Regions from separate parts of the Pseudomonas sp. St386 genome, predicted to be linked through region 2. Evidence: predicted binding sites of a transcription regulator. Region 2 holds the regulator's gene; the other holds the start of a gene.
What was found. Region 2 encodes FliA, which starts transcription of late flagellar genes. Its sites were predicted from a motif close to CTAAAGTTTNNNNNNNNNNNGCCGNTAA; they were not measured.

Region 1: KI235_RS02135 (methyl-accepting chemotaxis protein) is a predicted target of FliA. The motif match lies at 2,284-2,311, and genes of this name have one in related genera.

What each region holds. Positions count from the first base shown of each region.
Region 1 is NZ_AP021900.1:485,632-492,963, forward strand. Features, by position in the region: gene KI235_RS02135 (methyl-accepting chemotaxis protein) at 338-2,242, opposite strand; gene KI235_RS02140 (methyl-accepting chemotaxis protein) at 2,392-4,308, opposite strand; gene KI235_RS02145 (methyl-accepting chemotaxis protein) at 4,528-6,432, opposite strand; gene KI235_RS02150 (16S rRNA (uracil(1498)-N(3))-methyltransferase) at 6,547-7,254, opposite strand; gene tatC (twin-arginine translocase subunit TatC) at 7,251-7,332, opposite strand, start outside.
Region 2 is NZ_AP021900.1:1,856,560-1,863,891, reverse strand. Features, by position in the region: gene KI235_RS08225 (chemotaxis response regulator protein-glutamate methylesterase) at 1-1,019, opposite strand, end outside; gene KI235_RS08220 (chemotaxis protein CheA) at 1,068-3,329, opposite strand; gene KI235_RS08215 (protein phosphatase CheZ) at 3,360-4,145, opposite strand; gene KI235_RS08210 (chemotaxis response regulator CheY) at 4,164-4,535, opposite strand; gene fliA (RNA polymerase sigma factor FliA) at 4,703-5,446, opposite strand; gene fleN (flagellar synthesis regulator FleN) at 5,443-6,273, opposite strand; gene flhF (flagellar biosynthesis protein FlhF) at 6,390-7,332, opposite strand, start outside.

The DNA.
Region 1 (7,332 bases), 1.4 Mb from region 2:
GCGAAGGCGGTGGGGCAGTCAGTATTGATGTTGCCTGACAGACCGCTATCGCGAGCAAGCTTTGCTCCCACAGATCTAACGGGTGTACGACCGGGAGAGCCAGGTCGGCTGTTAGGCCGCCTCGTGGTGGACGTTGATCTCGGGTGCCCCGTTAACCACGATGGCCGAACGCAGGCATGCCGAGCCTAGGCGAGGCACCGCGTGGTGGGGCAAAAGCGCTTTGGTTACTTTCGACTGGGCCGGCTTCCGGGCTTTTCGAAAGTGACCCGCTGTAAGAGCGGAACCGTCAGCAGCCGTTACCTAAATAACGGATATACACACGACACCAATACCCAAATCAAACCCGGAACCGCCCCACCAACGTCTGCAAATGCACCCCCAACCGCGCCAATTCAGCGCTCGAAGCGGCAGTCTCTTCACTGGACGACGCCGTTTGCTCTGACACATCACGCACATTCAGCACGCTACGGTTGATCTCCTCCGCCACAGCACTCTGCTGCTCCGCCGCAGCGGCGATCTGCTGGTTCATCGCCTGGATCGCCGAGACGGTACGGGTGATGTTTTCCAACGACCCGCCGGCGCGACGGGTCAGCTCGACGCTGCTGTCAGTCAGGCTGCGGCTGTTGTCCAGGGTCGCCGCGACCTGTTCAGTACCCGATTGCAGGCCAAGGATCAGCTCTTCGATTTCTTCGGTGGACTTCTGGGTACGCTGGGCCAGGCTGCGGACTTCATCGGCGACTACCGCAAACCCACGCCCGGCTTCACCGGCCCGGGCTGCCTCGATGGCGGCGTTGAGGGCCAGCAGGTTGGTTTGCTGGGCGACGGACTTGATCACATCCAGCACACTGCCGATCTTGTCGCTTTCTCGCTTCAGCTCGCCCATGGCGGTGGTGGAATTACCCACTTCGAGTGCCAGGCGCTCGATCTGGGCAATCGCTTCGCCGACGACTTTATCGCCCTCGCGTGCCTGGGCATCGGCGGCGGCGGCCGCTTCGGAAGCCTCTTCGGCGTTGCTTGCCACTTCCTGCACCGTGGCGGTCATTTCGTGCATGGCGGTGGCGACCTGGTCGGTTTCCGCTTTCTGGCTGTTGACCCCGGCGCTGGTCTGCTCGGTGACGGACGAGAGCTGTTCGGCGGCGCTGGCGATCTGCGTGACGCCGTCGCTGATGCCACCGATCAATTGCCGTAGACCCACGGTCATGTTCTGCATGGCGCGCTGTAGCTGGCCCAGTTCGTCGCGGCGCTCGGAGGTGAGGTTGTGAGTCAGGTCACCTGCCGCCACACGTTCGGCGATCTTGAGGGTCTGGCCCAGAGGGCCGACGATCTGCCGGGTGATGACCAGGGCAGCGACGACACCGAACAGCAAAGCGAGCACGGCAGCCGCTACCAGGAAGGTCTTGGCCTCGGTTGCGTCACGGTCGCGCACGGCGGTCTGGGAGACGGTCAGTTTTTGGCTGGCATCGATCAATACGTCGCCTTGATCTGCCATGCGCTTGAGTGCCGCGGCGTTGTCGATCTGGGAGTCGCGGAACTGGCTGACCGCTGAGCGATAGACATTGATCGAGTCGCTGGCCTGTTGCAGGTTGGCTGCATGTTCTTCAGGCAATTGCTCTGGCAAACGTGCGAGAAGTTTGAGGGCATTGTCGACGGCCTCAAGGGCCGGTTGCTGGGCTTCGCTCTTGCCGCTGTAGGTGTAGCCGCGAACCTGATAGCGCGCTTGCTGGACCGCTTTGCTCAGGGTCACGATGCTGTTGAACTGGGCGACGCTGTCGCCTTGCAGCAACGACTTCTCTACTTCAGCGATGCGAGCCACGGCATTGTCTGCACTGGCACCGAGTTTGCTGCGGGCATCTTCTCGGCTGGCGGTGGCGCGGGTCATCTCGGCGAAGGCTTTTTTGTACTCGGCCACGGCGGCCAATTGTTTATCGATCAGGGCTACATCGGCCGGTTGCTCTATCAGTTGGCGGGCGGTCTTCAGCCCGGCGTCGAGCTTGCCAATCAGGTCGTTGACTTGCTGGGGGCCGTTCTCGCCCCGCGAGGTGTCGTAGTTCATGCGCGCCAGGCGCAAGTCCTTGGTCAAATCGTTCAGGCTGGCAATGAACCCCAGCTTGTCGCCACGGCTGATCACGTTACCCAGGCCGGTCCAGCCCGTGAAGGCGATTATCACGGTCAGGAACAGCACCAGGCCGAAGCCGAAACCGAGTTTGCGATTAACGCCTACATTACCTAGCCATCGGAACATGCTGTTACTCCCTGCAGCGCTGAGTTTATGTGCTGGGAGCTATATCGACCGGTTGGAAGGGATCTGTAGAGAATAGATCTCACAGTAGTGGCCACGTCGCGCCCAAGCGGGAGCAATCTCTGGCCACGGGTTTTATACCTGCCCTCTGGTTAGACCTTGAAGCGACCTACCAGCGTCTGCAAATGAACCCCCAACCGTGCCAGTTCGGCGCTGGAGGCGGCGGTTTCTTCGCTGGAGGAGGCGGTTTGTTCGGAGACATCGCGAACGTTCACGACGCTGCGGTTGATCTCTTCGGCCACGGCGCTCTGCTGCTCGGCCGCAGCGGCGATCTGTTGGTTCATCGACTGGATCGCCGAGACCGTACGGGTAATGTTTTCCAGCGAACCACCGGCACGGCGGGTCAGTTCGACGCTGCTGTCGGTCAGGCTACGGCTGTTGTCCAGGGTGGTCGCGACCTGTTCGGTGCCCGATTGCAGGCCCAGGATCAGCTCTTCGATTTCTTCGGTGGACTTCTGGGTGCGCTGGGCCAGGCTGCGTACCTCGTCGGCCACCACCGCAAAACCACGTCCGGCTTCACCGGCCCGGGCTGCCTCGATGGCGGCGTTGAGGGCCAGCAGGTTGGTTTGCTGGGCCACGGACTTGATCACGTCCAGCACGCTGCCGATCTTGTCGCTCTCGCGCTTGAGGTGGCCCATGGCTTCGGTGGAGTTGCCCACTTCCTTGGACAGGCGTTCGATCTGGGCGATGGCTTCGCCGACCACTTTTTCGCCTTCGCGAGCCTGCTGGTCAGCGGCAACTGCCGCTTCGGAGGCTTCCTCGGCATTGCGCGCCACTTCCTGCACGGTGGCGGTCATTTCGTGCATCGCAGTGGCGACCTGATCGGTTTCCACTTTCTGGCTGTTGACCCCGGCGCTGGTCTGCTCGGTGACGGCCGAGAGCTGTTCGGCGGCGCTGGCGATTTGCGTGACGCCGTCGCTGATACCCCCGATCAGTTGCCGCAGGCTGATCACCATTCGCTGCAGGCTGCCTTGCAGTTGACCCATGTCGTCGCGGCGGGTGACCACCAGGTTATGGCTCAAGTCGCCGGAGGCGACACGTTCGAGAGCTACCAGGGTCTGTTGCAGTGGACCGACGATCTGCCGGGTGATGATCCATGCAGCCAGCAGGCCAAATGCCAGTGCCAGGATGGTGACGATGATCAGCGTTTCTTTCGCTTGAGCCGTTTCCTGGTCGCGTTTCTCGATCTGCGAGGTGGTCAAATGATTGTTCAGTTCATGCAAACGGCTGTCCTGGTCGGCCATTTTCTTGAGGGCCGAAGCACTGGCGACCTGTGAGTCGCGGAACTGGCTGACGGCAGCGCGATAAGCCTTCATCGATTCAGAAGCTTGTTGCAGGTTGGCGGCGTGTTGTTCCGGCAGTTTGCCCGGCAGGCTTTCAAGGTTTTTCAAGACGTTTTCGATGGCATCCAGTGCCGGTTGCTCTGCATCGGCCTTGCCGCTGTAGGTGTAGCCGCGGACCTGGTAGCGCGCCTGCTGGATCAGTTTGCTCTGCTCAACCACAGCGTTGAATTGAGCAACGCTGTCACCTTGGCGCAAGGCATTTTCGACTTCTGTCACCTTGGCCACGGCGTTGTCGGCGTTGGCGCCAAGCTTGGAGCGGGCCGATTCGCGGTTCTGTGTCGCCTGGGTCAGGTCGGCAAAGGCGCGTTTGTACTCATCGAGGATAGCCAACTGCTGATTGAGCAACTCCTGGTCTGCCGGACGTACAAACCGTTTGAGGGCGGCTTGGATGCTGTCCTGAAGCTTGCCCAGGAACTCGCTGACGACTGCTGGTCCTTGTTCGCCGCGCCGCATCTCATACTCGAGACTGGAGATTCGCAAATCCTTGGCCAACTCATTGAGGCTGGCGATGGACGCCTGTTTATCCGCGCGGCTGATCACGCTGCTCAGGCTGTTCCAGCCCGCGAAGGTGCTCAGGAGGGTCATGAGCAGCACCAGGCCAAAACCGAAACCCAGTTTGCGATTGACACTTACGTTTCCCAGCTTTTCGGTTAGCCAACTGAACATGCTGATACTCCCTCGAACCTTTTATAGGTCTTATGAGGAGAGTATCGACCATGTGACGGGGATCTGTAGAAAATAGGGCGGGGGATATCCGTGGTGAGGACGCTTGCCCACGCCCGGCGGCGAAACCGTTGCCAGTCCGAACGCCGTTGACGGCCGATTCGCGCTCGAACGGGAGCAAGGCCCCTCGCTACGGGGCTGTGCTCGCCGCTTTTTCGGTGTTTAGACTTTGAAGCGTCCCACCAGTGTCTGCAAATGAACCCCCAACCGTGCCAGTTCGGCGCTGGAGGCGGCGGTTTCTTCGCTGGAGGAGGCGGTTTGTTCGGAGACATCGCGAACGTTCACGACGCTGCGGTTGATCTCTTCGGCCACGGCGCTCTGTTGCTCGGCGGCGGCGGCGATCTGTTGGTTCATCGACTGGATCGCCGAGACCGTGCGGGTGATGTTTTCCAGTGAGCCGCCGGCACGACGTGTCAGTTCGACGCTGCTGTCGGTCAGGTTGCGGCTGTTGTCCAGGGTGGTGGCGACCTGTTCGGTGCCCGATTGCAGGTTGCCGATCAGTGCTTCGATTTCTTCGGTGGACTTCTGGGTACGCTGGGCCAGGCCACGAACCTCGTCGGCCACCACTGCGAAACCACGCCCGGCTTCACCGGCACGGGCCGCCTCGATGGCCGCATTGAGGGCCAGCAGGTTGGTTTGCTGGGCGACGGACTTGATCACGTCCAGCACGCTGCCGATCTTGTCGCTCTCGCGCTTGAGATGACCCATGGCTTCGGTGGAATTGCCCATTTCCTTGGACAGGCGTTCGATTTGGGCGATGGCTTCACCCACCACTTTTTCGCCTTCGCGAGCCTGCTGGTCCGCGGCGACCGTCGCTTCGCAGGCCTCTTCGGCATTGCGCGCCACTTCCTGCACCGTAGCGGTCATTTCGTGCATGGCGGTGGCGACCTGGTCGGTTTCCACTTTCTGTTTGTTGACCCCGGCGCTGGTCTGCTCGGTGACGGCCGAGAGCTGTTCGGCGGCACTGGCGATTTGCGTGACACTGTCGCTGATGCCGCCGATCAATTGCCGCAGGCCCACGGTCATGCTCTGTATGGCGCGTTGCAGTTGGCCCAGTTCGTCGCGGCGCTCGGCGCTGAGGTTGTGGGTCAAGTCACCTGCCGCCACGCGTTCGGCGACCTTGAGCGTCTGCTCCAATGGTATGACGATCTGCCGGGTGATCGCCATGGCAGCGATCACGCCGAACAGCAAGGCCAACGCGGCGGCCGAGACCAGCAACGTGTTGGCTTTGGTCGCATCATGGTCGCGCACGACTGTCTGGGACAGCGTGAGGTCTCGACTGGCCCCGCGTAGCACAACCCCCAGGTCGGACATGCGTTTGATGGCGGCAGCGCTGGCGGTCTGGGCTTCACGGAACTGGTTGACCGCGGCACGATAGGTCTTGAACGACTCGCTGGCCTGTTGCAGGTTGGCGGCGTGTTCATCGGGCAGTCGGGCCGGCAGGCTGCCGAGGGCTTTCAACGCGTTATCGATGGCATCCAGGGCTGGCTGCTCGGCGTCGGTCTCAACGCTGTAGGTATAACCGCGAACCTGATAGCGGGCTTGCTGGATGGCCTTGCTCAGGCTGACCACACTGTCGAGTTGAGCAGCGTTGTCGCTTTGCCGTATGGCGGTTTCAACGCTGGTGACTCGGGCCACGGCGTTATCGGCACTGGCGCCCAGTTTGCTGCGCGCATCCTCACGACTGGCCATGGCTCGGACCAATTCGGCGAGGGCAACCTTGTAATCGGCGACAGCGGCCAGTTGTTTGTCGACGATCGCCACATCGGCTGGCTGTTCGATCGATTGACGGGCGGTCTGGAGCCCTGGCTCCAGTTTGCCGATCAGATCGTTGATTTCCCCCGAACCCTTTTCACCCCGGGTCGAGTAATAGTCCATGCGCGCGGAGCGCAGGTCCTTGGTCAGGTCGTTCAGGCTGGCGATGAGCCCGAGTGTGTCGCCGCGTGCAATCACATTGCCTAGGCCGGTCCATCCGGTGAAGGCAATCATCAAGGTTAAGAGCAGCACCAGACCGAAGCCGAAGCCGAGTTTGCGATTAACGCCTACGTTACCTAACCATTGGAACATGCTGATACTCCCTTGAAGGGCGGAACTGCTTTGTACAAAGCGCTATCGGCCCATAAAGGGGGAGCAGGAGAAATGAGTTAGATGCGTTTGGAATACGGTGGCAAACCAACGGGATCAGAACAGTCGTGCAAGCAGCGCGGTAACCGCGGTCTCGACCCGCAGGATCCGCTCGCCCAGTTGCACCGGTTGCAGGCCGGCCTTGGCCAACAGGTCGATCTCGTAGGGAATCCAGCCGCCTTCCGGGCCGATGGCCAGTGTCACCGGTTCTGTCAGCGCGCGAGGGCAGGGTGGGTAGTTGCCAGGGTGACCGACCAGGCCCAAGGTGCCGTCGGTCATGGCTGGCAGGCGGTCTTCGACGAAGGGCTTGAAGCGTTTTTCGATGATGATTTCCGGCAGCACGCTGTCCCGGGCTTGTTCCAGGCCCAGGATCAGTTGCTCGCGGATGGCCTCGGGTTCGAGAAACGGCGTCTGCCAAAAGCTCTTTTCCACGCGATAGCTGTTGACCAGCACCACGCGCGGCACGCCCATGGTGGCGACGGTCTGGAACACCCGCCGAAGCATTTTCGGACGTGGCAGGGCGAGCACCAGGGTCAGCGGCAACTTGGCCGGTGGAGGCTGGTCGAGGGTCACTTGCAGTTCGGCCTCGCGGGCTTCCAGGCGCAGCACCTGGGCGGTGCCCATCAGCCCCCCGATGCGCCCGACGCGCAGGCTGTCACCGACGGCACTGCGATGGACTTCCTGCATGTGGGTCAACCGGCGATCGCTCAGGACCACGCGGTCAGGCCCGATGAAGTCGGCCTCTTCGAGCAGCAGCAGGTTCACGCTTGGGTCGCTGGCGGCTGGTCGTTATGGTCATCGACCGGTTGTTCCTCGGGCTCTTCTTCCCGGCGCTTGCGCACC
Region 2 (7,332 bases):
TCCTGGGCCCAGATCGCACTGCCGCCCTGCTTGAGCAGGCGCGCGCCTTCGCGACCGTCGGCGCCCATGCCGGTGAGCACCACCGCCAGAACTTTGTCACCGTAGGACTTGGCCGCGGAACCGAAGGTAATGTCCACGCAAGGCTTGTAGTTCAGACGCTCGTCGCCCGGCAGGATTTTCACCGCGCCGCGGCCATCGATCATCATCTGCTTGCCACCTGGCGCCAACAACGCCAGGCCTGGACGCAGGATGTCGCCATCCTCGGCTTCCTTGACGCTGATGTTGCACAGCTTGTCCAGGCGCTCCGCGAAAGCCTTGGTGAACGCCGCCGGCATGTGCTGGATCAGCACGATGGGGGCCGGGAAGTTGGCCGGCAACTGGGTCAGGACCCGTTGCAGCGCCACCGGGCCACCCGTGGACGTGCCGATAGCGACCAGCTTGTAGGCTTTGCGCTTGGGCGCCGGCGACGACGCACTGGCGGGCACCGGGCGAGCCGGCGCAGGGGCTGGTGCCGATGCACTGCGTACCGGTGCCGGATTGAAGCTGCTCGATGCAGTCGGCGCCGGGCTTGGCGCCGCAACAGGGGCTGGCGCCGGTGCGCTGTAGGCACCGACACGACGATTGCTGCGGGAAATGCTGTGGACCTTTTCGCACAGCAACTGCCGGACTTTGTCGGGGTTGCGCGAAATGTCTTCGAAATTTTTCGGCAGGAAATCCACCGCCCCGGCGTCCAGCGCATCGAGGGTCACTCGGGCGCCTTCATGGGTCAGGGACGAGAACATCAATACCGGGGTCGGGCAGCGCTGCATGATATGCCGCACGGCCGTGATGCCATCCATCATCGGCATCTCGTAGTCCATGGTGATCACGTCCGGCTTGAGTGCCAGGGCCTGATCGATCGCCTCTTTGCCGTTGGTCGCGGTACCGACGACCTGAATACTCGTGTCCGCCGAAAGAATTTCCGAGACGCGGCGGCGGAAAAACCCCGAATCGTCCACCACCAGGACTTTAACTACCATAAACACTCCGTTAGACGAGGCGCGGCCCTGGGCCACGCCCCTCCAGAATCAAATACGCCGGGCGGCGTAACGCTTGAGCATGCTTGGCACATCGAGAATCAACGCGATGCGGCCGTCGCCGGTGATGGTGGCGCCGGACATGCCCGGGGTGCCCTGGAGCATCTTGCCCAACGGCTTGATGACCACTTCTTCCTGGCCCACCAACTGGTCGACGACGAAGCCGATCCGCTGGGTGCCCACCGAAAGGATCACCACATGGCCCTCGCCCTGCTCCACATGAGCGGCGGAGCTGACCAACCAGCGCTTGAGGTAGAACAGTGGCAGTGCCTTGTCCCGTACGATCACCACTTCCTGGCCGTCCACCACGTTGGTGCGCGACAGGTCGAGGTGGAAGATCTCGTTGACGTTGACCAGCGGGAAGGCGAAGGCCTGGTTGCCCAGCATCACCATCAGGGTCGGCATGATCGCCAGGGTCAGCGGGACCTTGATGACGATCTTCGAGCCCTGGCCCTTGGTCGAGTAGATATTGATCGAACCGTTGAGCTGGGAAATCTTGGTTTTCACCACGTCCATGCCCACGCCACGGCCCGACACGTCGGAAATCTCGGTCTTGGTCGAGAAACCCGGGGCGAAGATCAGGTTGTAGCACTCGGTGTCGCTCAGGCGGTCGGCGGCATCCTTGTCCATCACACCGCGTTTCACCGCGATGGAACGCAACACGTTCGGATCCATGCCTTTGCCGTCGTCGGAGATCGACAGCAGGATGTGGTCGCCTTCCTGCTCGGCGGCCAGGATCACCTTGCCGCTGCGGACCTTGCCCGAGGCTTCGCGCTCTTCCGGCGACTCGATGCCGTGGTCGACCGCGTTGCGCACCAAGTGGACCAGCGGGTCGGCCAGGGCCTCGACAAGGTTCTTGTCGAGGTCGGTCTCTTCACCCACCAGTTCCAGGTTGATTTCTTTCTTGAGCTGGCGAGCCAGGTCGCGAACCAGGCGCGGGAAGCGCCCGAAGACTTTCTTGATCGGCTGCATCCGGGTCTTCATGACCGCGGTCTGCAGGTCCGCCGTGACCACGTCCAGGTTCGACACGGCCTTGGACATGGCTTCGTCCTGGCTATTGAGGCCCAGGCGCACCAGACGGTTACGCACCAGCACCAGTTCGCCGACCATGTTCATGATCTCGTCCAGGCGTGCGGTATCGACCCGAACGGTGGTCTCGGCTTCGCTGGCCGGTTTTTCCGCTGGCGCAGCCGCCGCAGCACGGGCAGGTGCCGGGGCCGCAGTGGCAGCAGGCTTGGCGGGTTCGGCCTTCGGTTCCGGTGCCTTGGCAGCGGGTTTGGGCGCAGCCTTGGCTGCTGGAACAGCAGTGGCGGTAGTGCCGGCAGCAGGAGCAGCCGCGGCCTTCCCGACTTCTGTAAACTTGCCTTTGCCGTGCAGTTCGTCGAGCAGCGATTCGAATTCGTGATCGCTGATCAGGTCGCTGCCAGCCGCGGCGGCAGCCGGCTTGGCTGGCGTCGGCGCGGAAGCGATGGCCGAATCCAGCGCGTCAACGGCAAACGTGCCCTTGCCGTGCAACTGATCGAGCAAGGCTTCGAATTCGTCGTCGGTGATGTCGGAGTTGTCGCCCGCCGCTTTCGGGGCAGCCGGAGTCGCCGCTGGCGTGACCGCATCGGGAGCGAACTGACCTTTGCCATGGAGCTGGTCGAGCAATGACTCGAACTCGTCGTCGGTGATTTCATCACTGGCGTCAGCTGTTGCATTGGCGGGCGGCGCAGCAGGTGCCGCCGGCGCTTCGGCTTGGGCCTTGACGGCGTTCAGCGAATCCAGCAGTTGTTCAAATTCGTTATCGGTGATGTCGCCCGACTCTTCGGCGACCGGCTCTTCAGCCACTGCCTCGGCAACCGGAGCCGCTTCATCAGCCGATTGCGGCTCCGCCAGGCGTGCCAGCGCGGCGAGCAACTCAGGCGTGGCAGCGGTGATCGGCGAGCGCTCACGCACTTCGCTGAACATGCTGTTGACCGCATCCAGCGCTTCAAGCACCACGTCCATCAGTTCCGAATCAACGCGACGCTCACCCTTGCGCAGGATGTCGAACACGTTTTCGGCAATGTGACAGCACTCCACCAGCTCGTTGAGCTGGAGGAAGCCGGCGCCTCCTTTTACAGTGTGGAAACCGCGAAAAATTGCATTGAGCAGATCCGCATCATCTGGTCGGCTTTCCAGCTCGACCAGCTGTTCGGACAGTTGCTCTAGAATCTCGCCGGCCTCAACCAGGAAATCCTGAAGGATCTCTTCATCGGCGCCGAAGCTCATTAATGGCTGCTCCTAAAACAGGGCTAAAACTCAGAATCCAAGGCTGGACAGCAAATCGTCCACATCGTCCTGACCGGACATAACGTCTTCTCTTTTATCGGCATGAATCTGCGGACCTTCACCCTGAGAGAGATGTTTTTGTGGATCTTTTTCAGCAAGCATCGCTTCACGGTCGTGTTCGATGCCTGCAAAGCGGTCTACCTGGCTGGCCATCAACACCAGTTTGAGCAGGTTACTTTCCACTTCGGTGACCAGTTGGGTCACACGCTTGATCACCTGGCCGGTCAGGTCCTGATAGTCCTGAGCCAGCAGAATATCGTTGAGGTTGCTTGCCACCGCGCGGTTCTCGGTGCTGCTGCGCGCCAGGAAACCGTCGACCCGACGGGCCAACTCCCGAAACTCTTCGGCGCCGACTTCGCGCCGCATGAACCGACCCCAGTCGGTGCTCAAGGCCTGGGCTTCTTCGCTCAGGCCGTTGACCAGGGGCGTTGCGCTTTCCACCAGGTCCATGGTGCGGTTGGCCGCGGCCTCGGTCAGCTTGACCACATAACCCAGACGCTCGGTGGCGTCGGTGATCTGCGAGACTTCCTCGGCCTGCGGCATATTCGGGTCGATCTGGAAATTGACAATCGCGCTGTGCAATTCACGCGTGAGCTTGCCCACCTCCTGATACAGACCGCGGTCACGGGTCTGGTTGAGCTCATGGATCATTTGAACCGCATCGCCAAAACGACCTTTTTCAAGGCTGTCGACCAGTTCGCGGGCATGTTTTTTCAGGGTCGATTCGAAATCACCCATTGAAGATTCGTTATCCATAGCTCCCCCGTGGCGCCGTTAACCGATGCGTTCGAAGATTTTTTCAATCTTCTCTTTCAACGCCTGGGCCGTGAAGGGTTTGACCACATAGCCGTTTACACCGGCCTGGGCCGCTTCGATGATCTGCTCGCGCTTGGCTTCGGCAGTGACCATCAGCACCGGAAGATGCTTGAGTTTTTCGTCGGCACGCACCTGGCGCAACAGGTCGATACCGGTCATGCCCGGCATGTTCCAGTCGGTGACCAGAAAATCGAAGTTGCCACTGTGCAACATCGGGAGCGCAGTGGTCCCGTCATCTGCTTCGGCCGTGTTGGTGAACCCAAGGTCACGCAACAGGTTTTTTATGATCCGCCGCATCGTTGAGAAGTCATCAACGATGAGGATTTTCATGTTCTTGTCCAATTCGACCTCCAAGCAGTCTTAAACGCGCCCAGCACCTGGACGCGCCATTTCAATCAATCCGGCACAACACTCGACAACGGTCTGGAGCACCACGGATGGAGACTGGCACAGCACCTGCCAGGCCAGCCTCGTTCGCAGTGTCCCCACACTGCCTGTCAACGCGCTCGCCACTCCCCCAAACGCCCCCGCAAACGGGCCGCGCACTGGCTGTGTAACTGGCTGACCCGCGATTCGCTGACCCCCAGGACCTCACCGATTTCCTTGAGGTTCAGCTCTTCGTCGTAGTACAGCGCCAAGACCAGCCGCTCACGCTCCGGCAAATTGGCAATCGCTTCCGCCAGCGCGCTCTGGAAACGTTCATCTTCCAGGTCACGCGACGGCTCCATGTGAGCACTCGCGTTATCCTCGTGCAGCCCTTCATGTTCGCCGTCCTGCAACAGGTCGTCGAAACTGAACAGGCGGCTGCCCAAGGTATCGTTCAAAATCCCGTAATAATCGTCGAGACTCAACTGGAGTTCGGCCGCAACCTCGTGATCTTTAGCGTCACGCCCGGTTTTAGCTTCAATTGCCCGAATTGCATCACTGACCATGCGGGTATTGCGGTGTACCGAACGCGGCGCCCAATCGCCCTTGCGGACTTCATCGAGCATGGCACCGCGAATGCGAATACCGGCATACGTCTCGAAACTCGCGCCCTTGCTCGCGTCGTATTTGTTCGACACTTCGAGCAGGCCGATCATGCCCGCCTGGATCAAGTCTTCAACCTGGACACTGGCCGGCAACCGCGCCAGCAAGTGATAGGCGATACGCTTGACCAGTGGCGCGTAACGCTCGATCAATTCGTATTGGGCGTCCCGTGCCGATTTTTTATAGAGATGGTTGTAACCGCTGGCTGTCATAGCACGGGCCCTGCTGTTTGTTGCACAAGACGCTCGACGAAAAATTCCAGATGCCCGCGAGGGTTGGCCGGCAGTGGCCAGGTATCGACCTTCTGGGCGATGGCCTTGAACGCCAGCGCGCATTTGGAGCGTGGAAAGGCTTCATAAACGGCACGTTGCTTCTGGACGGCCTTGCGTACGCTTTCGTCGTAAGGCACTGCGCCGACGTATTGTAGGGCGACGTCCAGGAAGCGATCCGTGACCTTTGTCAACTTGGCGAACAGGTTGCGTCCTTCCTGCGGGCTCTGGGCCATGTTGGCCAGGACGCGGAAGCGGTTCATGCCATAGTCGCGGTTAAGCAACTTGATCAGGGCATAGGCGTCGGTGATGGACGTCGGTTCGTCGCAGACCACCAGCAGCACTTCCTGGGCCGCGCGGACGAAACTGACGACCGAGTCACCGATACCGGCTGCGGTGTCGATCACCAGCACATCGAGGTTGTCGCCGATGTCGCTGAAAGCCTGGATCAGGCCCGCGTGCTGGGCCGGGGTCAGGTGAACCATGCTCTGGGTGCCTGAGGCAGCCGGCACGATGCGAATCCCGCCCGGCCCCTGCAACAACACGTCACGCAGCTCACAGCGCCCTTCAATCACGTCCGCCAGCGTGCGTTTGGGTGTAAGCCCCAACAACACGTCGACGTTCGCCAGGCCCAGGTCGGCGTCCAGCAGCATGACCCGTCGGCCAAGCTCTGCCAGAGCCAGGGACAAGTTCACTGACACGTTAGTCTTCCCGACGCCACCTTTGCCGCCGGTCACCGCGATCACCTGTACGGGATGCATGCTGCCCATGTTCGTTCTTTACCTTGTCTTACTTAGACGGAGGCCACATTACTGGCTGCGCGTTCGCATACGGAACAATGCATGGCAGACCATCGATGTAGGTACAAAAAATATTCATGATTACCTCAGCCGACCTGCTTGGTCGGGCTGTGGTAGATATCAGCGAACATATCAGCCATGGCTTCTTCGCTGGGTTCTTCCTGCATTTGCACACTCACGGCACGACTGACCAGTTGATGACGGCGCGGCAGATGCAAATCATCCGGGATCCGCGGCCCGTCGGTCAGGTAGGCCACCGGTAATTCATGACCGATCGCCAGGCTCAACACCTCGCCCAGGCTTGCCGTTTCGTCCAGCTTAGTCAGGATGCAGCCGGCCAGCCCGCAGCGTTTGTAGCTGTGGTATGCGGCGGTTAGAACCTGTTTCTGGCTGGTGGTTGCCAACACGAGATAATTTTTTGACTTGATACCGCGTCCGGCCAGGCTTTCGAGCTGCATGCGCAGGGCTGGATCGCTGGCTTGCAGGCCTGCGGTATCGATCAGCACGACGCGTTTGCGCAGCAGCGGCTCCAGCGCCTGGGCCAGGGACTGGCCCGGATCCACATGGGTCACCGACACATTGAGGATCCGGCCGAGGGTCTTGAGTTGCTCCTGGGCACCGATGCGGAAACTGTCCATGCTCACCAGGGCAATGCTCTGGGCGCCGTACTTGAGTACATAACGGGCGGCGAGCTTGGCCAGGGTGGTGGTCTTGCCCATGCCGGCAGGACCGACCATGGCAATTACCCCGCCTTCTTCCAGCGGCTCGACTTCCGGGGTCGCGATCATCCGCGCCAGGTGCGCCAGCAACATGCGCCAGGCCTGGCGAGGCTCTTCGATACCATTGATCAGCGCCAGCAGGTCCCGGGACAACGGGCCGGACAGGCCGATGCGTTGCAGGCGACGCCACAGGTTGGCCTGGGCTGGACGGCTGCCTTGCAGCTGGTTCCAGGCCAGGGAGCCGAGCTGGACTTCCATCAGCTCGCGCAGGCTGTTGAGTTCAAAGCGCATCGAGTCCAGGGCGCGCGGA